3 regions of the Endozoicomonas sp. ALD068 genome follow, and region 1 is predicted to be linked to each of the others. Evidence: predicted binding sites of a transcription regulator. Region 1 holds the regulator's gene; each other region holds the start of a gene.
What was found. The regulator sigma-54, encoded in region 1, starts transcription at its own class of promoters, with help from an activator protein. The targets are predictions, from matches to a motif close to TGGCACNNNNNTTGCTNT.
Positions count from the first base shown of each region.

Region 1 (7,045 bases):
CCATCTCAACACCGGGGTGGAAAAAGAAGCATGTCCTCTGGATCTCGCGCCTACCTCGAGCACGACCACAGCCCTGGTAATGGGCGACGCACTGGCCATTGCCCTGCTGGAAGCCCGCGGGTTTACTGCAGAAGACTTTGCTTTCTCTCACCCTGGTGGCTCTTTAGGTAAACGACTGCTTCTGAAAGTAAAAGACATCATGCACATTGGCAGACGGGTACCAGAAGTTCCCCTGGGCACACCAATGAGCGAAGCCCTGCTGGAAGTTACTCGCAAAGGCCTGGGCATGACCGCCATTGTCGATAACAAACGCCATGTCATTGGCATTTTCACCGATGGTGACCTGCGTCGGGCTCTGGACAAGGGCGTCGACCCCAAATCCACACTGATTGATGAAGTGATGACCAGCCACTGCAAAACCATCCACCCCGAGATTCTTGCGGCTGAAGCCCTGAAGATTATGGATGACCGGAAAATCAATGCTCTGATCTGTGTTGATGATGACAATGAACTGATCGGTGCCATTAATATGCACGACCTACTGAAGGCGGGCGTTGTATGATCAGTTCTTCACTACAATCTGCCGCCGCCAGGGTTCGTTTGGCTGTTTTTGATGTCGATGGTGTTCTCACTGACGGCAAACTGTTGTTTGGTGAGCATGGCGAATCAATGAAAATATTCAATACTCTCGACGGTCATGGCCTGAAAATGCTCAAGCAGTCGGGTGTAAAAACGGCCATCATCACCGGCCGTCGATCCGTATTTGTTGAAAAACGAGCCTCCGACCTGGGCGTAGATTTTCTCTATCAGGGCCGCGAAGACAAGTTTGTCGCTCTGAAAGAATTGCTTCAGGAAGAAGGGCAAGGTCTTAGCCTGGATGAAGTGGCCTACATCGGAGACGATCTGCCAGATCTTCCAGCCATTCGACAGGTTGGTTTTGGCTGCAGCGTTCCTAACGGGCACTACTACGTTCGTGAACACTCACCTGCTATCACTACTAATCGTGGCGGCGAAGGTGCAGCCAGAGAATTTTGTGATTTCATTCTTAAAGCCAAAGGCAAGCTGGATGACATGCTGGCCAGTTACCTGAAATAGAGAGTTAAAATACCCAAAATATCGCTGTGATAGTTTTCCACCATTACAGCGATACCTTTCCATTCAAGCGTTTCTTTGACGACAAGAAAGCACTACCGTTCAACTCTTCTTACGTAAGGCCGACAGCGAGTGTCTAGTATTTGAAAACATTCGTCTGCAGCCCCTGATGATCAAATAAAATCATGGTAAACTGAATTCATTTGCTGCGAAAATGCTGCCGACTGCACAAACCGGGCATCATTTTCCTGAATGGCCTTCTTTTGTCGGTATCTGCCTTTGCAGACTCTGACCAGATTGTGACCCGGAGCCAATGATCTGATGCCCAATCGGAACCTGATAATGATTGCTTTTCTGATGCTGATAATGGTCGGCGTTGGCTATTGGGCTTATGACAGCAAACTCCATGTTGGGGTTCAGAAAAAACAGCCTCTGGTTCGTGAGAACGCTGACTACTATTTCATTGACACCAGGGTCACCCAGTACAACAAAGAGGGCGAACTGGATTACATACTGGTCTCAGACAGTATCACCCATTACCCGCACAATGACACAACGTTGCTGCAAACCCCTCATCTGGAGAATTTCAATACCCCCGGAAAACCCATGGTGGCCGACGCCCTCTATGGCAAACTGTTGCCCGGCAGCGAGGATATAGAGCTCTGGGATGATGTGGTGATGACCCAGACGAACCTCGGCAATGGTAGTAAGGTTCGAATAGACACTGATTTCATGACCATATACTCTGAAAAGGATCTGGCAGTCACTGATCGACCGGTACTGATCACCAACGACACTGGACGTACGCGCGCCATTGGTATGGAGGCTTTCTTCAAGGAGAGTCTGGTTAAACTCAAGTCTAGGGTAAGAGGATTTCATGAGCCAAAGCCATGAACAGGCCAAGCGCCTTGATCCAAATGAGCGGCCAGACAGAAAGAGTCGTCGCAGAGGGGTCGAATATTACCTGATGCTGGGGGCCACGGTTCTGCTTCCAGTCATGGCACAAGCATTGCCATCTGACCGGCAGAAGCCTATTGAGATCGAGTCCAACACCGCCGATATCGATAACAAGAAAGGTGTATCCATCTATAAAGGCAATGTTGTGATGATTCAGGGCACCACCCGAATTACCGGAGACAAGGTGACCATCTATTCCGTCCAGCAGGAAGTTAAAAAAATTGTGGCAGAAGGCGACAAGGAAAGAGCTTACTACGAAGAACAGCAACCTGATGATCAGGGCATTCTGAAAGCCTGGGGTCATACTATCGATTATCAGGTGGCTGGCGATAAGATCCAACTGATCAAGCAGGCGCAGTTGACCCAGAAGGGTGATACCTTCACAGGTGAACGCATTGATTATGACCTGACCAAGCAGACCGTGAATGCCAAGGGCAGTGAGAACAAAAGCAACCCGGATGGTCGGGTCAAAATGATTTACCAACCCAAACCTGAGAGCAAGCAGTAGTACTCATATCCCATTACACTCACTGCTCAACGACTGAACAGGCTTGAAAGGGCTGCCAGAAAAACGACAGCTAACTTTTAAACAGGAAGACAAACTCCGGATGGCAACGCTTAAGGCAGAACATCTCAGTAAAAGCTACAAAGGCAGACAGGTCGTCAAAGATGTATCTCTGGCTGTCGACAGTGGTCAAATTGTCGGACTTCTTGGCCCCAACGGGGCAGGTAAAACTACCTGCTTCTACATGATTGTAGGTCTCGTAAAAGCAGACGGTGGACAGGTTGACCTTAGTGGCCAGAGTTTAACTCACGAACCTATGCATGGCCGGGCCAGAGCTGGCGTAGGTTATCTGCCACAGGAAGTTTCTATTTTCAGGAAATTGACGGTCACCGATAACCTGCTCTCGATATTGGAAACCCGTTCCGACCTTTCCCGGAAAGATCGCATCGCAAAAATGGAGTCATTGCTGGAAGAGTTTAATATCAATCATATCAGGGACAATCCGGGTATGAGCCTTTCCGGTGGTGAAAAGCGCAGGGTAGAAATTGCCCGAGCTCTTTGCACTGACCCAAAATTTATTCTGCTCGATGAACCTTTTGCCGGTGTTGACCCCATTTCTGTTGGTGACATCAAGGCCATTATCACGCACCTGAAAGCCCGGGACATCGGAGTCCTGATTACCGACCACAATGTCCGGGAGACACTGGATATCTGCGAGAAGGCCTACATTGTCAGCGAAGGCACTATTATTGCCGAGGGTGATAGTCAGACTGTCCTGGCTAATCAAAAGGTTCGTGACGTTTATCTCGGGCATCAGTTCAGTCTCTGATCATCTCTTGACTGGTCTCGCGAAAGAAGCGGGCAAAGATGTTGAGCTGATTTATTTTCATACTCTTGTTCTGAATGTTGCATGGCTGACTTGATGAATCACTTTCCCGAAGCTTCAGATGTGATTATAATCCCAGTGACATGGAGAGTAGCCCAATCAAAATAATGAGCAGACACTGAGATATAACTGTCAGGCGCTGATGGCATCAAATCTGGCACCCTCAGTGCAGACACCGAAGTAAAGGTATACAGTTGCCTATGAAGCCATCCTTACAGCTAAAAATGGGCCAGCAGCTGACCATGACACCTCAGCTGCAGCAGGCCATAAGGCTTCTGCAACTTTCCACTCTGGACCTTCAGCAGGAAATCCAGGAAGTTCTTGAATCCAATCCGATGCTGGAGTCTGAAGAGTCCGTTGAAGAACCACCTGCATCTGGTGATGAAGGGGAACAGCCTGTTGACTTCAATGAAAAAGCAGAACAGCCCCCGGAACCAGAAGAGCCCCAGTGGGCTGACAGCATACCCAATGACCTGCCCGTTGACTCCGGATGGGATGATGTCTATTCCAGCCTGCCCGCTGCAACCGATGAAGAACATGATCCTTTTGCCCGCTCCCGGGCCAATGAGTCCCTCCAGGACTATCTGGAATGGCAGTTAAACCTGACTCCCATGACTGACAGAGACAGGCTGATGGGCCTGGCTGTGATCGAAGCCATCAATAATGACGGGTACCTCACTCACTCCCTGGAAGAAATTTATCTCTCGCTACAGGAACAGGTAGAGGAACTGGCGTTTGAAGAACTTCAGGTCATGCAACGACGGATTCTTCACTTTGATCCGGTGGGTTGTGCCAGCGCCAACCTGAAAGAATGTCTCGAAGTTCAACTCAATCAACTGCCACAAGAAACCCACTTCCTGAAAGAAGCACGTCTGCTGATCCAGAATCATCTACAGGCTCTGGGTAGTCGTGACTATGCCCAAATCATGCGGCGTACCCGTCTCAAAGAACATCAACTGAGGGAAGCCCTTAGCCTTGTTCAAAGCCTCAACCCGAGGCCCGGATCAGAAATCGGCCAGGCGGACACGGAATACGTCACCCCCGATATTTCGGTCACCAAAGTCAGGGACCGCTGGGCGGTTGAACTGAACTCAGAATCCCTGCCCAGACTTCGCATCAACAACAATTACGCCTCAATGGTGCAACGTGCCAACAACAGTCGTGACAATGTCTTTATGAAGAACCAGCTGCAGGAAGCCCGCTGGTTTCTGAAAAACCTGCAAAGTCGTAACGAAACCTTACTGAAAGTAGCGGGCAAGATTGTTGAATTTCAGAAAGATTTTCTGGAGCAGGGTGAGCAGGCCATGAAGCCCCTGGTGTTGGCAGACATTGCTCAGGCGGTGGATATGCACGAGTCCACTATTTCCAGGGTCACTACACAGAAATACATGCACACTCCAAGAGGCGTGTTTGAGCTGAAATACTTTTTCTCCAGCCATGTCAGCACAGCCACTGGTGGAGAGTGCTCATCAACAGCCATCAGAGCCTTGATTAAAAAACTGGTATCCGATGAAAACCCTAAAAAACCACTGAGTGATAACAAAATCGCCGGCTTGCTGGGGGACCAGGGGATCAAAGTGGCCAGGAGAACCATCGCCAAATATCGTGAATCAATGAATATACCGCCATCGAATGAACGCAAGCAGCTTATCTGAGCCTTCAGCGATTGAGGTAACAAGCCCTTATACCACAAATCGCCCCATAGATTTTTTGTCTCAGAACAGCGCTAACTGTCATTGACAGTGATAGACTTTCAATCAGGGTTGCCCGTACAATCCCGGGGGCAGTCCAATGTCGAGAATCGGGATCAGCAGGAGAGCGTTACATGCAAGTCAACATCAGTGGACATCATGTAGAGGTGACTGAGGCTCTGAAAGATTATGTCACCAAGAAACTCGACCGCCTTGCCGCCCACTTTGATCAGATTACAAACGTTCAGGTCACTCTGAGTGTTGAGAAACTGAAGCACAAAGTGGAAGCGACTCTACATGTTCGTAGGGCGGATATTAATGCAACCGCTGAGGCTGAAGATATGTACGCTGCCATTGATGACATGTCGGACAAACTGGATCGACAACTGGTAAAACACAAAGAGAAAACGCTTGACCGGCTACAGGGTGCCAACGGCCGCCTGTAAGCATCGATCGTTGTATGATTATTGAAAACATTCTAACCCCCGGGCGCACCCTCTGCGATGTGCAGGGGGCCAGCAAAAAGAAAATCCTGGAAATTGTTGCGGAAATCATCAATGAGCATGTTCCCGCTATCAAAACCAAGGATCTGTTTAACAAGCTGATTAACAGAGAGCGACTCGGTACCACCGGTTTGGGCAAAGGCATAGCCCTGCCTCACTGTCGCTCCAGTGCTTGTCAGCATCCTACCGGACTTCTGATCAAACTGTCTGAACCCATAGATTTTGACTCTGTGGACAAGCAGCCGGTCGATCTGGTGTTCGCACTTATTGTTCCGGAAGAAAATACTCAGGAACATCTCAATATATTGCAGGCTGTCGCTGAGCGCTTTCAATCAGAAGTATTGTTAAGTCAGATGCGAGCGGCAGAAAATTCCGAGGCACTTTACAGCATCATCTGTTCCCCCGTTTAACGACTGTAGATAAAAAATATTTTGCTTGCTGATCTGATAACAGAAGCAGGCAAAATGTTTCTTGCTCAGAAATCCTTTCTTCTTCACTTTTGTCACTACAAAGCCTATTTATCCTTCAAAACTGCATGGAATAGAAATATCCGGACTATGCTAGAAATAAAAGAAAGCGACTGGTTCTAATCTCATTAGGTTTTGATAGACTTGCCTCACTCGGAACCAGGTGAGAGACCTGTTTACACAGTCAAACAATCGGGAAGGACACACCATGAAGCTGGTCATCATCAGTGGACGTTCAGGCTCCGGCAAAAGCTCCGCCCTTCACGCCCTTGAAGATGAGGGTTTTTACTGTGTAGACAACCTTCCTGCCAGCATGCTGAATGATCTGCCAACCAATCTTAAAAGCAACCTGGTCGAACCGCACCGTATGGCTGTCAGCCTCGATGTTCGTAATGTGCCCGGCTCTCTGGAACGCTTCCCGACATTGTTGGAAAAGTTGAAAAAACAGGGGGTTGAGTGTCAAGTAATCTTTCTCGACGCAGACAGCAACACCCTGATGAAGCGCTATAGTTCGACACGCCGTCGCCATCCTCTGAGCAATGACAAGGTTTCCCTGACAGAAGCCATTAATCTGGAAAAGAAACTGCTGGCCCCACTGGCTGAAGAAGCTGATATTAGGCTGGACACTTCGCCACTGTCTGTCCATGAAATCAGAGAACAGATAAGACAACGACTCTGCGGCTCCACCAGCAAAAGTATGACCCTGATGATTCAGTCCTTTGGCTTCAAGCACGGTATGCCAGTTGATGCCGACTACGTCTTTGATGTTCGCTGTCTGCCTAATCCTTTCTGGGTTGAAGCCTTAAGATCCTTCACTGGTCAGGATCAGCCAGTTAAAGATTTTCTGGCATCAGAACCCATGGTGAATGAGATGTTTGAAGATCTCAGCACATTCGTGGAAAAATGGTTACCAAGGTTCGAATCCGGACAGCGCAGTTATATGA
Region 1 covers NZ_JBLYNU010000004.1:6,874,181-6,881,225, reverse strand. Annotated here, with positions in the region: gene ACO6V5_RS24855 (KpsF/GutQ family sugar-phosphate isomerase) at 1-562, shown strand, start outside; gene ACO6V5_RS24850 (KdsC family phosphatase) at 562-1,095, shown strand; gene lptC (LPS export ABC transporter periplasmic protein LptC) at 1,414-1,986, shown strand; gene lptA (lipopolysaccharide transport periplasmic protein LptA) at 1,970-2,557, shown strand; gene lptB (LPS export ABC transporter ATP-binding protein) at 2,658-3,383, shown strand; gene ACO6V5_RS24830 (RNA polymerase factor sigma-54) at 3,641-5,095, shown strand; gene hpf (ribosome hibernation-promoting factor, HPF/YfiA family) at 5,266-5,577, shown strand; gene ACO6V5_RS24820 (PTS sugar transporter subunit IIA) at 5,592-6,044, shown strand; gene rapZ (RNase adapter RapZ) at 6,310-7,045, shown strand, end outside.

Region 2 (7,045 bases), 850 kb from region 1:
GATGCAAAAGGCCAAGTAATGCCTCAGTATTCATGGTTTTCTACCGGCTCATGGCTGTGCTCACCAGAGTGATGATGATGGTGATGACTATGCCCCCTGGCGTAAGCACCGCTTTCGGGCTCAAAAGGAGCTTCCGTGTGATCTACCGTCAGCCCCAGTAAAATCACCATTTCATCCAGAACGTGATCTTTCTGGAATCGAAGCCAGTTATTACCTATCTGTAACGGAACATGGCGATTGCCAAGGTGATAGCAGGCTTTGGCAAACGTCAGGGCATTCTCACAACTGGCGGTTGTGACCTCTTCATCGCTGGCTCGAATCAATACGACTTCACCGCTGTCTGCCTGAAGCAGGGTGCCGTCTCTTAAAACATCGCCGCGCTCGATGAATATTCCCGCTGCTCTTCCTCCCTGGGTGGTCGCTTTTAAACGACCTCTCTTGCGCTCATCAAATGGCAGCAATAGCTCATCATTGTGCTGAACATCAGTTTCCTGCAGGCGCCTGGTTAACTTCAGCATTTCTTATTTTCCTTTGCTTGATTGGCTTTGGGCTATTTATTGTAAAAAATGATTAAAAAAGAAAGTAGCGCTGTGCCAGAGGTACGACTTTGGCCGGTTCACAGACCAGCAGCTCGCCATCGGCACGCACTTCATAGGTCTCTGGATTCACTTCCATATGGGGCTGCCAGGTGTTCAGCAACATATCTTTCTTGCGAATCGTTCGGGTATTTTTTACCGCAGAAACGACTTTATTCAATCCTAGTTTACGGCCAATGTCGTTTTCAAAAGCGGCCTGCGAAACAAACGAAAGAGAGGTAGCAGAAACGGTTTTACCCAGAGCCCCAAACATGGGTCGGTAATGAACCGGTTGTGGTGTCGGGATAGACGCATTGGGATCACCCATAGGTGCCATGGCAATCGCTCCACCCTTTAATACCAGAGAAGGTTTAGTGCCAAAGAATGCCGGTTTCCAAAGCACCAGGTCAGCCAGCTTACCCGGCTCGACAGAGCCCACTTCATGAGAAATACCATGGGTTATTGCCGGATTCATGGTGTATTTCGCCACATAACGGCGTGCCCTGAAGTTATCCACACCCGCCGATGAGTCTTCAGGCAATAATCCCCGTTGAACTTTCATTTTATGAGCCGTCTGCCAGGTACGACAAACCACTTCACCGACCCGCCCCATGGCCTGGGAGTCCGAAGCAATCATCGAGAAAGCGCCCAGGTCATGTAGAATATCTTCTGCTGCAATGGTTTCTCGACGAATGCGGGAGTCGGCAAAAGCCACATCTTCAGGAATGTTCGGATCGAGATGGTGACAAACCATCAGCATATCCAGATGCTCATCAACCGTGTTGATGGTGTATGGACGTGTCGGGTTGGTAGACGACGGAAGCACAAAGTCTTCACCACAGGCCTTGATAATATCGGGAGCATGTCCGCCTCCGGCACCCTCGGTATGATAGGTGTGGATAACTCTGCCCTTGAATGCGGCAATAGTATCTTCAACAAAGCCGGATTCATTTAGGGTGTCGGTGTGAATAGCTACCTGAATGTCGTATTTCTCTGCCACTCCAAGGCAACAGTCAATAGAGGCTGGAGTGGTCCCCCAGTCTTCATGAAGCTTGAGCCCCATGGCTCCCGCCAGAACCTGCTCTTCCAGTGCTGCGGGTATGCTGGCGTTGCCTTTGCCAAGAAAACCGATATTCATAGGTAAACTGTCCACAGCCTGCAGCATGGAACTCATATGCCACTCACCGGGTGTACAGGTTGTCGCATTGCTCCCTGTAGCAGGTCCGGTGCCGCCACCGAGCATGGTGGTGACCCCGGAAGCCAGGGCTTCTTCTATCTGTTGGGGGCAGATGAAGTGGATATGGGCATCAATCCCCCCCGCAGTGACAACCTGACCTTCGCCAGCAATCACTTCGGTGCCGGGACCAATAATGATGTCGACTCCGGCCTGCACGTCGGGGTTGCCGGCCTTGCCTATCTTTTCTATCCGGCCGTTTTTAATGCCAATATCCGCTTTTACGATGCCCCAGTGATCCAGAATCAGAGCATTGGTAATGACCGTATCCACAACATCAGCCCCTGTTCTCTGACTCTGGCCCATACCGTCACGAATAACCTTGCCGCCTCCAAACTTCACTTCGTCGCCATAAACGGTAAAGTCTTTCTCCGGACTGATGAACAGATCCGTGTCACCAAGACGTACTTTGTCGCCTACAGTCGGACCAAACATGTCCACATAGGTTTGACGTTCCATTCTGGCCATTATTTATCTCCCTGCTCAAGCTCACCCATGACATCACCACGGAAACCATAGATTTTGCCTGCTCCGGCAAAACGCACCAATTCAACCTGTCGATCCTGACCAGGCTCAAAACGGACAGCGGTTCCTGCCGGGATATTCAACCGGAAACCGAGAGTGGATTCCCGATCAAAAGCCAGTGCCGGGTTCACTTCATAGAAATGATAATGAGAACCAACCTGTACTGGCCTGTCGCCAGTATTGGCCACGGAGACAACGCAGGTCTCACGCCCTTTATTAATGTCGATTGCCTCTTCGCAGGCAATGACCTCTCCTGGAATCATAAAACCTCCTGCTCTACGCAATGGGATTGTGAACCGTCACCAGTTTGGTGCCGTCCGGAAAGGTGGCTTCTACCTGAACTTCATGAATCATCTCGGGAATGCCTTCCATGACATGGTCACGAGTCAGGATTTCACGCCCTTCATTCATCAGCTGAGCAACTGTCTTGCCGTCTCTGGCGCCCTCCATTATGTGCATCGAAATCAGCGCAATGGACTCCGGGTAATTCAGCTTTACTCCCCTGCCAAGGCGACGTTCAGCAACCAGTGCCGCTGTGTATAACAGCAATTTGTCTTTTTCTCTGGGGGTCAGCTCCATGAGAGCCCTCCAATTTATCCTTGTGGTCTTTTAATGCGCTATTGGTAGGTTATAGGCATCAACAATCAGGTATTCCAGATTCTGGGCTTACAACCTTTCCGGCCATTCAATTGGCCACGGAGCTCATTCCAAAGCCAGGTAAACAGTGTTCTGGCCTGTTCAGGTGAGCTGCCCAGATAGCGAGCAATAAAAACCCCGTTTCGCCAGGTAATGGCTGTACATTTAGAGCCTCCGCAGGCTTCCAGCCTTTCATGCAGATGATCACAACCGGGGTCTTGTTCAAAGGTCATGAGCAGTGTACCGAATACATGCTGGCCATTAAGACCAAGAACGGACTGAGCAAGAGGTGAGCCCGCTGCCAGCTCCAGCCTTTCTCGATAAAGTGGCTGATCGTTACGAGTGAGGTGAAGATTCTGGATCACCCTGCCCTGCTCAAAGGCTTCGCCACTGGCTTTACGACCAAGACAAACGATATCCCAGCCTGCGTAGCAGCCATTGCCGTCCAACTCAATGGATGTATTCAGTTCCGCTTCTGCACCATTGAAAATAATAGTTTCCTGAGGCAACCATTCAAGACAGGCATTGTCTTGAACGACCATGGACGTCAGCTGTTTCTGAAGACGGCCATTACCATTAAAGTAGACTTTCCCTGCAGCAGGAGTAGTCACCAGTCCGGATGCACCAGAGTGGGCTTCAAAACTCTGAATCAGCTCATCACCGGCCACCAACCCTCCTGGCGGGTGAAGAATATAGAGATGCGCCAGGTCTTTACCTTCTGGCCAGAACGGACGTTGAATCCGCAGGGGACCATAATGGCGCGTGCGGCCCATGCGGGTATGGCCGTCCATGTATTTCAGCTCCACAGCAATTCCGGCACGCCAGCCGCTGTCTCCGGACGCAACGTCACCCTGATTGGAATCAGTATCCGGGTTGGATCGCGGGATAGAGTGTCGATTGAATGCCAGCCCCATACTTCTGCCCTTACTGTTAAAGGTCATCTCTGGCCTGCAAAAGATGTTCCATTTTATTTTTATACGACTGCTGACATTCTTGACCATAAAGTCAGCTTAAATAGCACCAAAAAAATACATAGGCACCATATTGGTGATCGAGGATGTTCTGAAATAAGGCATCTACTGTCAAGACGATATTAAGAAATTAACTCTAACTCAACTGTTAGAAGTGAGAGCTTTTCCTAATGAACGACAGTTACTTAATATATTGGCATGCACATTGCTGTCACACTGTCGCACATAAGGATAAAAAACAGGATTAATAAAAACTATGAAGAGCTCCCTCAAAAAACTCTCGAAGGGCCTGGTTGTAGCTTCTGCAGCAACCGCCGCCCTCTCTTTTTCGGTCATATCCCAGGCTGCAGAGACCATCAAGGTAGGTGTTTTACATTCTCTGTCAGGCACCATGGCGATCAGTGAAACCACATTAAAAGACACTGTTTTAATGATGGTGGACGAGCAGAATAAGAAAGGTGGACTACTGGGTAAGAAACTCGAAGCGGTTGTTGTTGATCCTGCCTCTGACTGGCCTCTGTTTGCAGAAAAAGCGCGTGAGCTGCTGGCAAAAGAAAAAGTCGATGTCATTTTTGGCGGCTGGACTTCCGTATCCAGAAAATCAGTTCTGCCAGTGGTTGAAGAGTTAAACGGCCTGATGTTCTACCCGGTTCAGTATGAGGGACAAGAGTCATCCAAAAACGTTTTCTACACCGGCGCAGCGCCTAACCAGCAGGCTATTCCTGCGGTTGATTATCTAATGAGTTCAGAGGGCGGCAGCGTCAAACGTTTTGTTCTGGCCGGTACTGATTACGTCTACCCGAGAACCACCAACAAGATTCTGGAATCCTACCTGAAGAGCAAGGGTATCAAAGAGTCGGACATCATGATCAATTACACGCCTTTTGGTCACTCTGACTGGCAGACCATTGTTTCTGATATCAAGAAGTTTGGTAAAGCTGGTCAAAAAACGGCGGTTATTTCCACCATTAATGGCGACGCCAACGTACCTTTCTATAAAGAACTGGCTAATCAGGGCATTGCTGCTGAACAGATTCCGGTGATTGCCTTCTCTGTTGGTGAAGAAGAGCTGTCAGGTATAGATACTGCACCTCTGGTAGGCCACCTGGCAGCCTGGAACTACTTTATGAGCGCCGAGAGTGATATCAACGATGAGTTCATCGAAACCTGGCAGACCTTTACCAAGAATGAAGAGCGTGTTGCCAATGATCCAATGGAAGCCACTTATATTGGCTTCAACATGTGGACAAAAGCCGTTGAAAAAGCAGGAACCACCAGCGTTGATGCCGTCCGTTCGGCCATGTATGGCATCACTGTTCCCAACCTGACGGGTGGTATTGCAGTGATGAACACCAACCATCACCTGACCAAACCGGTATTGATTGGCGAAATTCAGGACGATGGCCAGTTTGAAATTGTCTGGGAAACCAAAGGGGGCGTCATTGGTGATGCCTGGACTCAATATCTGCCCGAAAGCTCGAAAATTGTTGCTGACTGGTCAGCCCCGATCAAGTGCGGCAACTACAACCTGGAATCAGGTGTCTGCTCTGGTCAGAACTACTGATTAGTCGTCTTTTGTTGAAGTCATAGCAATAGTGCTCTCTAACTCCCGTAATGAGCATGGAGATTTGAGCCTTAAGACAAGGCGACGATCGCCAACGCAGGATTAAAGCCCAAATCTTCAGCGCAATAGGGAGTTAGAAAGTTCGATTGGTATCACATGGCATGAGAAGTTAGTTTTTTCATGCCATCACCAAACGCCTGTCCAATACAAGACAGGCCAACACATAGTTATTCACTGGAAATTTTATGACCTGGAGACTCTGGCAAGTATTGCCTTTAGTATGCCTCTGTCTTCTTTTTGTCTTTGTCTCATCCTCACAGGCTCTGGCCAATAGCAACACCACAAGCAATGAAGAGCTGGCCAGACAATTGAGTGAGAAGTCATGGGACAAACTGGAGACCACCGTAACCCATCTCTCTGCCAAAGGTGATGATAAAAGCCAGAAACTGTTAACCCTCTGGTTATCTGGCCAACTGTTTATTGAAAAGAGCACGGGTCGTCTGGTCACGGGCAATAAGTCAGGTCGACTGTATCTCATTGCTGACCCGATTACCGATGAAGCCCTGGGTGAAGTCAAAAAGCGCAGCTTGAAAAAAATCAGAATCAATAACCGGCTGCGAAACTCCATCAGAACCGCTCTGGCTCTCTGGGACCTCAAGTCTGAAGACCCGGAAAAGCGCCTTCAGGCAGTTAAGGAAACATCCAGAAACCTTCAGGCTGACACATTGGCCATTCTCAAAACCATGCTGGAGAAGGAGTCCGATGAGGATGTTCATTCAGCTCTGACAACAGCGGTTGCCTTATATCAGATCCAACAGGGTAGTGATGAACTCAAGCTCCAAAGCCTTGAAATTCTGTCTGAGTCTGATGACCCTTTCGTTCGTTCAGTATTGGAATCAGCGAAAACAGAGACTAAGAACAAAGAAATTCTTCTGGGCATAGACACCGCACTGGCCGACATGGATCGAAGACAGGAGTACTACTCCGCAATAGAAAGTGTTTTCTTTGGCTTGAGTCTGGGTTCGGTATTACTTCTGGCTGCCATTGGTCTGGCGATCACTTTTGGTGTTATGGGGGTTATCAACATGGCCCATGGCGAAATGATGATGCTTGGCGCTTATACGACTTTTGTCATTCAATCAGCTTTTCCATCATTCTTGGAACAATCTCTGTTTATTGCCATTCCTGCCGCCTTTGTTGTTGCTGGTACCGTCGGTATTTTGATTGAGCGACTGGTCATACGTCACCTTTATGGTCGCCCACTGGAAACGCTTCTAGCCACTTTTGGTATCAGTCTGATACTGCAACAGGCCGTAAGAACCGTCTTCTCTCCCCTGAACCAGGCAGTCTCAACACCGGAATGGTTAAGCGGCTCCTGGGTGATCAATGAAGCTTTATCTCTGACCTGGAACCGGGTCTACATCATTGGCTTCAGTCTGGCCGTCTTTCTGACTCTGTTGTTTATCCTGCGCTACACCCGATTTGGTTTGAATGTGCGGGCAGTTACCCAGAATCGCGCCATGGCCAACTCTATGGGTAT
Region 2 covers NZ_JBLYNU010000004.1:6,024,574-6,031,618, reverse strand. Annotated here, with positions in the region: gene ACO6V5_RS22505 (urease accessory protein UreF) at 1-34, opposite strand, end outside; gene ureE (urease accessory protein UreE) at 24-518, opposite strand; gene ureC (urease subunit alpha) at 571-2,277, opposite strand; gene ACO6V5_RS22490 (urease subunit beta) at 2,277-2,597, opposite strand; gene ACO6V5_RS22485 (urease subunit gamma) at 2,611-2,913, opposite strand; gene ACO6V5_RS22480 (urease accessory protein UreD) at 2,979-3,911, opposite strand; gene urtA (urea ABC transporter substrate-binding protein) at 4,198-5,505, shown strand; gene urtB (urea ABC transporter permease subunit UrtB) at 5,751-7,045, shown strand, end outside.
Region 2: urtA (urea ABC transporter substrate-binding protein) is a predicted target of sigma-54. The motif match lies at 4,136-4,153, and genes of this name have one in related genera.

Region 3 (7,045 bases), 1.3 Mb from region 1:
AGTTTAAGCTGTCATTAACTTTTAATCGTAATTTTATAGAGAAGTATGTGCGATTAGAAAAAAGCCATGATATATATTACCTAATAAAAGGAATTTCTCTAAATGCACAAAGATGGAATTCCATTTCTGCTTCTGCTTCTGCTTCAACTATGTTATGTATTTTAATAACACCATTAACCTTGGCAATGAATTTGCCTTAATCATACCTGAATCCCCGAGTTCACATCACATAAATCAGCCTGAGAAGCCCCCAATCCATGGCTTTTCGTGTATAATTCTCTGATTCTGATTTTCACCTTCTGAGTGCGTTTTTGTGAAACTCACAATCGAGCAGTCAACTATCAAGTTTTAGACACCCGTTACGTGAATTGGGGATAACTCATTTCAACCCTGCCACCCAAAGAAGCTCATAAAAGAGCTTCTTTGGATCGCGACATGATTAATGATTGGCAAATACACTCGTGTTGCCATCCTTGGTGAAACCGATCACCTGATAAGGATCTTTGCGATCACCGTACTCCATACCTGGCGATCCCAGAGGCATACCCGGAACAGTCAGACCATTCACACCAGCAGGCTTTTCACTTAGCAAACGCTTGATGTCTGTAGCCGGGACATGACCTTCAATGGCATAATCACCGATAAAGGCTGTATGGCAAGACTCCATTCCTTTCGGAATACCGGCCCTGGCTCGATACGTGGCTGTGCTCGGCACATCATGGGACATGACCTTAAAGCCATTCTCTTCCATGTGTTTCGCCCACTGTTTGCAACAACCACAGGCAGGGGTTTTGTAGAGCATGACTGTCGGTAATGACTCCTCGGCCTTGGCCAGCATAAACGACATTAGAACAGCAGTTCCCAGGAACAGGGCTTTCAGCTTTTTCATGGTTTCACTCTCCTTTTTCAAGTGTTTCATAATTCATTGATTGATCTGAGCGGTCAGAACCTTTTCCCGGGTGTGCCATAGAAAATAGACGGCAGGCACCAGCACGAGAGTCACCACCAGTGAGCTGACAATGCCACCGATCATCAGGCTAGCTATGCGCTGCACGACTTCGGAGCCAGTGCCATTATTGAGCATGACCGGTATAAGACCGAAGAGAATGGTGCAAACGGTCATCACAATGGGCCTGCGGCAGGGGATGTAAGCTCGGCACTGATCAGATCCTGCTGACTTTTTTTGCCTTGCCTGGACTGTTTTTCATAGGCTTGAATCATTGGATCAGCAGCCAGAGCTTTTTGCTCGGCTTGAGATAGAGTCAGGCGGCCTGCACTGACTCCTGCCGATACCAATATCAGCCATGCAGCGGATACCATAATCCGTTTCAGTTGCATGTTTGTCTCCACAGCCGTGCCAATCCCATGCAGGGTACACTGAAAAATCAACGTTTCACTCTGTTTTTTAAACGACGATATTTATGAAATGCTATTCCAGAAAGGAGACATTGGCCAGATAGATATCAGGCTGGGAGCGCTGTACTGAAGATGGGGGTGCAGAAATCCAGTCCTGCGACGGTTCAGCGTCCAGCAAAATCAACTCTGCAACAATATAAAGCAGGGTAAAAGTCGGCTTACTGTCCGGGTAAGAAAACGGGATATAGCGATCCTCAGAATCGCAGTCTGGACAGGCCTGATTCGCTTTCTGCAGTTGCTCTGCCGGGGAAGGAGCACAACAGTCATGATCTGCGGACAAACCGTCAGCCATGCCGGAAGCATTGGATGACATCGTCGTGGGCATGTCTGACTGGTCAGCAACCATAGCCTGTGACGACTCCATCAGGCAAACCTGCAACAGCAAAAACATCAGCAGGGCAATCATTGCTGTGCCAATGTTCTGCCTGTGTTTCAGGTTCAGGTGAAGGATGGACATAGAATTCAGGAGATTATGGTTCAGCTTTCCAACTTAAACCATCCAGTAAGTGGAAGGTCAACCCTTGAAAAGCTGAATGAGTGATGATTCAAGACTATTCTGTGCGCTTTAATCAGGCATTGTCTTCTTCTACTGCATCATAGAGACGCTCCAAAATATCAGGGACAGCGGACATCACCCGGTTCCAGCTGGGAATAAAAGGCCTTTCCATGGGGTTTTCCAAAAAGTGTTGCCCTGCTGCCATAATGTTTCTGGCAAAGAGTTCAACGGCTCGCTCTTCCGTATCACGATCGACATGCAGGCCATTCATCATCGCATCATCGTAATAAGACTCGATGAAATCCAGTGCCACCCGGTAATAAGTCGCTTTGATCGTGCGGAAGGTTTCAGTATTGAACTGAACCCCGTTGGTCGCCAGCTTCCTGAACACGGCCTTGATAATATCGTGGCTCATTTTCGACAGACCGGCATTGCGATCTTCTTCCGATAGAGGCTGATGTTTGTGATCATAAACATCGGCAATATCAACCTGACACAGCCGTTTATTGGAATAGTTTCTCTTAACTTCTGACAGTACCCCTATTTCCAGACCCCAGTCGCTGGGAATCCGGATGTCATTGAAAACACTGGTTCGCATGGAAAACTCACCGGCCAGGGGATAACGAAAACTGTCGAGGTATTCCAGATAGTCCATAGGGCCAAGAATTTTTTTCAGGGCTCGCAACAGAGGCGTCACCAGAAGACGGCTGACCCTGCCATTAAGTTTGTTATCAGCGACTCTTGCATAATAGCCCTTGCAAAAATCATAGCTAAACGCAGGATTAGCTACCGGATAGAGTAGCCTGGCCAGCAGATCTCTCTGGTAGGTCACGATATCACAGTCGTGCAGAGCCACTGCTTCTGACTTGGCTGAAGCCAGCACATAACCGTAGCAGTACCAGACGTTTCTTCCTTTACCAGCCTCTTTAGGCGCCAACCCCTTACTTTCAAGCAGACGGTCAATTTCACGAAGTCCGGGACCATCCTGCCATAGAATCCGGTGGTGCTGATTCAGCTGGGCAAAAAAGTCTCTTGAATAGGAAAATTCTTTTTCGTTGGCTCTATCCAGACCTATAACAATCTCGGAAAGATAACCCACCTGGCTAAGCTCCTGAACAATATTATTCAAGGCTGGTCCCTGCAGCTCGGAGAACAGCGAAGGCAAGACCAGAGACATAGGGCGCTGGCGGGAAAAGGCCTGCAGCTCCTGCTCCATATCTTCAACCGAACGTACTCTCAAATTATGGAAATTGGTGATAGTGCCATTCTGGTAAAAATCGCCCATAAATGCTTTCCCTTCTTTTCGTTAGCGCTTTATGCTCTGATCACACTCTGCAGTCCAGCTCACCCGTCTTGTAAAGAGCAGTCTTTTATAGAGCCGTCTTTTGGAGGACAGACTGGCTCATGACCTTCCTGAAGAGAATCAAGAACCTCCAATACCGCTTCATTCCAACCTTCAGGCCCGACTGATTTTGTGTACTTAATATTAGACAGATGTTCTGTAATGGGCTGTTTACTTTTTTCAGAACTTACAAGAACAGGAATATCGACTACTTCCAGCATGGGCAGATCGTTGAAGCTGTCGCCCAGACCCATGGATATCCACGTCCACTCCGGAAAGTTTTTCAGGTAGTGTTTGAACAGTTTCTTCGCCGCCGAACCCTTATCCCCCTTGCCGGATACGTGATAGAAACGCCCACCCCGGGTCAGTTGTAATCCTTCTTCAGCAAGCTGCCTTTCAAACTGCTCCAATGCCTTATCACTGTCTTCCCAGACCAAAGGTTCACTGGCTTTTCGGTCTGCTGCCAGTTTAGCCTCCTCCAGGCTTAGCCCGGAGAGATCGGCTATTTCACTATGAGAGCAATCGCCAAAGCCCCTGAACCGGAAGCCGTACTGCTCGCGAAACTGTTTCAGTACCCTGCGTATCGCCTTGTAGGGTTGACCATGGAAGTAATGGGTATTCTTGTCAGTATCAGACGACTGAAAGTAGTGAGCCGGGATGGTGGTAATCATTCCGTTTTCGGTAATAAATGGATGATCCAGAGCCATCTCCAGTTGCAGAGGCAGTACCTCACTGAGGGTTTTGCTGGTATTGAAAACAACCGGAATATTTTGCTCTCTCAACCGGTCCAAAGCGGGTTTTGCCCCCGCCCAGCTGTAGCTATCATGATCCAGCAAGGTACCATCGAGGTCGGAAAATATGACCAGCTTCGTCATCGCCTTTTTGCTGTTGCACATCGACTCAAACTCTGTCCAGACGTTTTTGGTAGATGGTATTGGTGGCCTCGACAAAACCACTGACACTGCCACAGTCAAAGCGCTCACCTTCAAACTTGCAGGCAATAACACAGCCCTGTCTGGCCTGAGTCAGAATGGCGTCAGTCAGCTGCACTTCTCCGTTTATTCCGGGTTCAGTGTTCTCAATAATGTCGAAAATATCCGGTGTCAGGACATAACGTCCAATCACTGCCAGATTACTGGGTGCTTGCGAAGGGGCTGGTTTTTCCACCATATCGGTCACACGGATCAGGTTATCGCTCAGGGCTTCACCGGCAATCACACCGTATTTATCGACTTCGGATTCGGGCACTTCCTGAACAGCCAGAATGGTGCAGCGAAACTGCTTGTAAAGATTGACCAACTGCGACATAACCAACGGACCACTGTCGTTAATACAGAGATCATCGGCCAGCACCACACCAAAAGGCTGATCGCCCATAAGAGTTCGTCCGCAGAGAATGGCATGCCCCAGCCCCTGCATCTGGTTCTGTCGAGTATAGGAAAAAGTACAGGCCGCCATCACTTCTCGAATGGTCGACAGTTTTTCTTCTTTGCCACTGCCAGCGATTTCCGCTTCCAGTTCATAGTTAATATCAAAATGATCCGGAATCGCCCGTTTGTTTCTGCCATTGACAAACCCCAGGTCAGTCAGACCTGCAAGCATGGCTTCTTCTACGCCATATTGAATTAGGGGTTTATCAACAATAGGCAGCATCTCCTTGGGCATGGACTTGGTGGCGGGTAAAAAGCGGGTTCCATACCCCGCAACAGGAAACAGACATTTTTTAATCATATTATTGCTCGTCTTATTGAGAAGTTTTGCATCTCATCAGGCTATAAGCAGAAGTCGTGCCAATTCAGAAAACCACCCGCCGGGGTCAACATCATTTACAATGATTGAAGGTTTTATAAATACGGGAGTGGCATGACTCCTGCTGCAAAGAAGAAAAAGTACTAAAAAACATTGCCAAAGGGGAAGATGTATCGTGCAAAGTTATCCTAAAGCCTTCCATGAGTTTCATCAGGCCATGACTCAGCTTCTGACCTTCCCTTATGGACAGGAAGCGGGCGAGATAGCCGCCAGAATTGTCCGTAGAGTTCAGTATCACCTTCATGAAAACCCTCCCAAAACAGTCACTGGCTGGTCAGAAAAAGATATCTTTCTGATTACCTATGGCGACACCCTCTATGACAACAGTGAACAGCCACCTCTTCAGGTCTTGAAGGGATTTCTTGATGGCTATCTGAACGAGGTTATTAATACCCTTCACATTCTTCCCTACCTTCCCTACAGCTCGGATGATGGCTTTTCTGTGATTGATTACCTGTCGGTCAATGAGCAGCTGGGAAGCTGGCAGGATATCGAAGCCATCGCCAGTGACTATCAGCTTATGTCGGATCTGGTGATTAACCATGTCTCCCGGGAAAGTCTCTGGTTTGCCGACTTTGTCAGTGGTCATCAGCCCGGCCGGGATTACTTTATTGAAGAAGACCCGGACACTGATCTCAGTGAAGTGACCCGCCCAAGAAACTCCCCCCTGCTGGTGCCTATTCATACAAGGCGAGGGCTGAAACACGTCTGGGCCACCTTCAGTGAAGATCAGATGGATCTGAACTTTAAAAACCCCGATGTGCTGATTCAGATGGTGGACATCCTGCTTTTCTATCTGGCCCGCGGCACCATGGTAATCAGGCTGGATGCCGTCGCTTTTCTCTGGAAGAAACCGGGCACCCATTGCATAAACCTGCCCGAGACCCATGCCATCGTGAAACTGTTCCGACTGATTATGGAGAGAGCCTGCCCTGGCAGCACACTGCTGACTGAAACCAATGTCCCCCACGATGAGAACATCAGTTATTTCGGGGACCAGGATGAGGCTCACATGGTTTATCAATTTGCCCTGCCGCCTCTGATACTGCATGCACTCAATCGGGGCACAGAAAAATACCTTGTGCAATGGGCCCGCAAGCTGCCCGATTACCCCGAGAGCTGTACCGTTCTGAACTTTACTGCCTCTCATGATGGCGTCGGCCTGCGCCCGTTGGCGGGGGTAATCCCGGAAAATGAAGTTTCAGAGCTGATCGACAGCATGCACCGTTTTGGGGGGTTCGTCAGCATGCGCACTCTTTCGGACAACACTGAGTCACCTTATGAGATCAATATTGCCCTGTTTGATGCCATGAAAGGGACGAGAAGGGGCGAGGACCAATGGCAAGTGCAGCGATTCCTCTGCTCCCAGCTCATCATGCTGGGAATGCGCGGAATACCTGCTTTTTACATACACAGCCTGTTTGCTACAGATAATGATTTGGCAGGCGTCGAGAGCAGTGGCAGAACCCGCTCAATCAATCGTCGCAAGTGGTTACTGGAAGAATTATTGCCTGAGCTGGAAAACCCGGTTTCGATTCGGTCGCTGGTTTTCCATTCGTTGCTGAATCACATCAGAATTCGCAAACAGGAACCCTGCTTTCATCCCAATGCCTCTCAAACCATTCTGGATATGGCGCCCGGTATTTTTACATTCTTGCGAACATCTCCCTGTGGCCGCCGGAAACTGGTGGCTATTCACAACCTGACATCGGCCCATCAAACGTTGAACCAGCCAGACTATATCGGCTGGTTCGATTTACTGGGCAGCGGGACCCTACAGGACCTGCAACTCAAGCCCTATCAAGTGTTGTGGTTAGCAAAAACGCCTTAAACCCTCGCCCAATCGAGGGTCTCGCATAACTCCAACAACTCGTTACCAGGTTTCTAACAATACCCTCTTTGATGAGGGTGATATCTTTTGTCAGGCGATCCGGAACTATCATAAGACACCAATCGTCTAAATAAGTGACCGAAGTCATCCA
Region 3 covers NZ_JBLYNU010000004.1:5,570,145-5,577,189, reverse strand. Annotated here, with positions in the region: gene ACO6V5_RS20660 (trypsin-like serine peptidase) at 1-200, shown strand, start outside; gene ACO6V5_RS20655 (DUF411 domain-containing protein) at 440-889, opposite strand; gene ACO6V5_RS20650 (efflux RND transporter permease subunit) at 923-1,123, opposite strand; gene ACO6V5_RS20645 (hypothetical protein) at 1,123-1,338, opposite strand; gene ACO6V5_RS20640 (hypothetical protein) at 1,430-1,873, opposite strand; gene ACO6V5_RS20635 (glycosyl transferase) at 1,986-3,197, opposite strand; gene ACO6V5_RS20630 (HAD-IIB family hydrolase) at 3,257-4,129, opposite strand; gene galU (UTP--glucose-1-phosphate uridylyltransferase GalU) at 4,155-4,985, opposite strand; gene ACO6V5_RS20620 (sugar phosphorylase) at 5,179-6,894, shown strand.
Region 3: ACO6V5_RS20620 (sugar phosphorylase) is a predicted target of sigma-54. The motif match lies at 5,114-5,131, and genes of this name have one in related genera.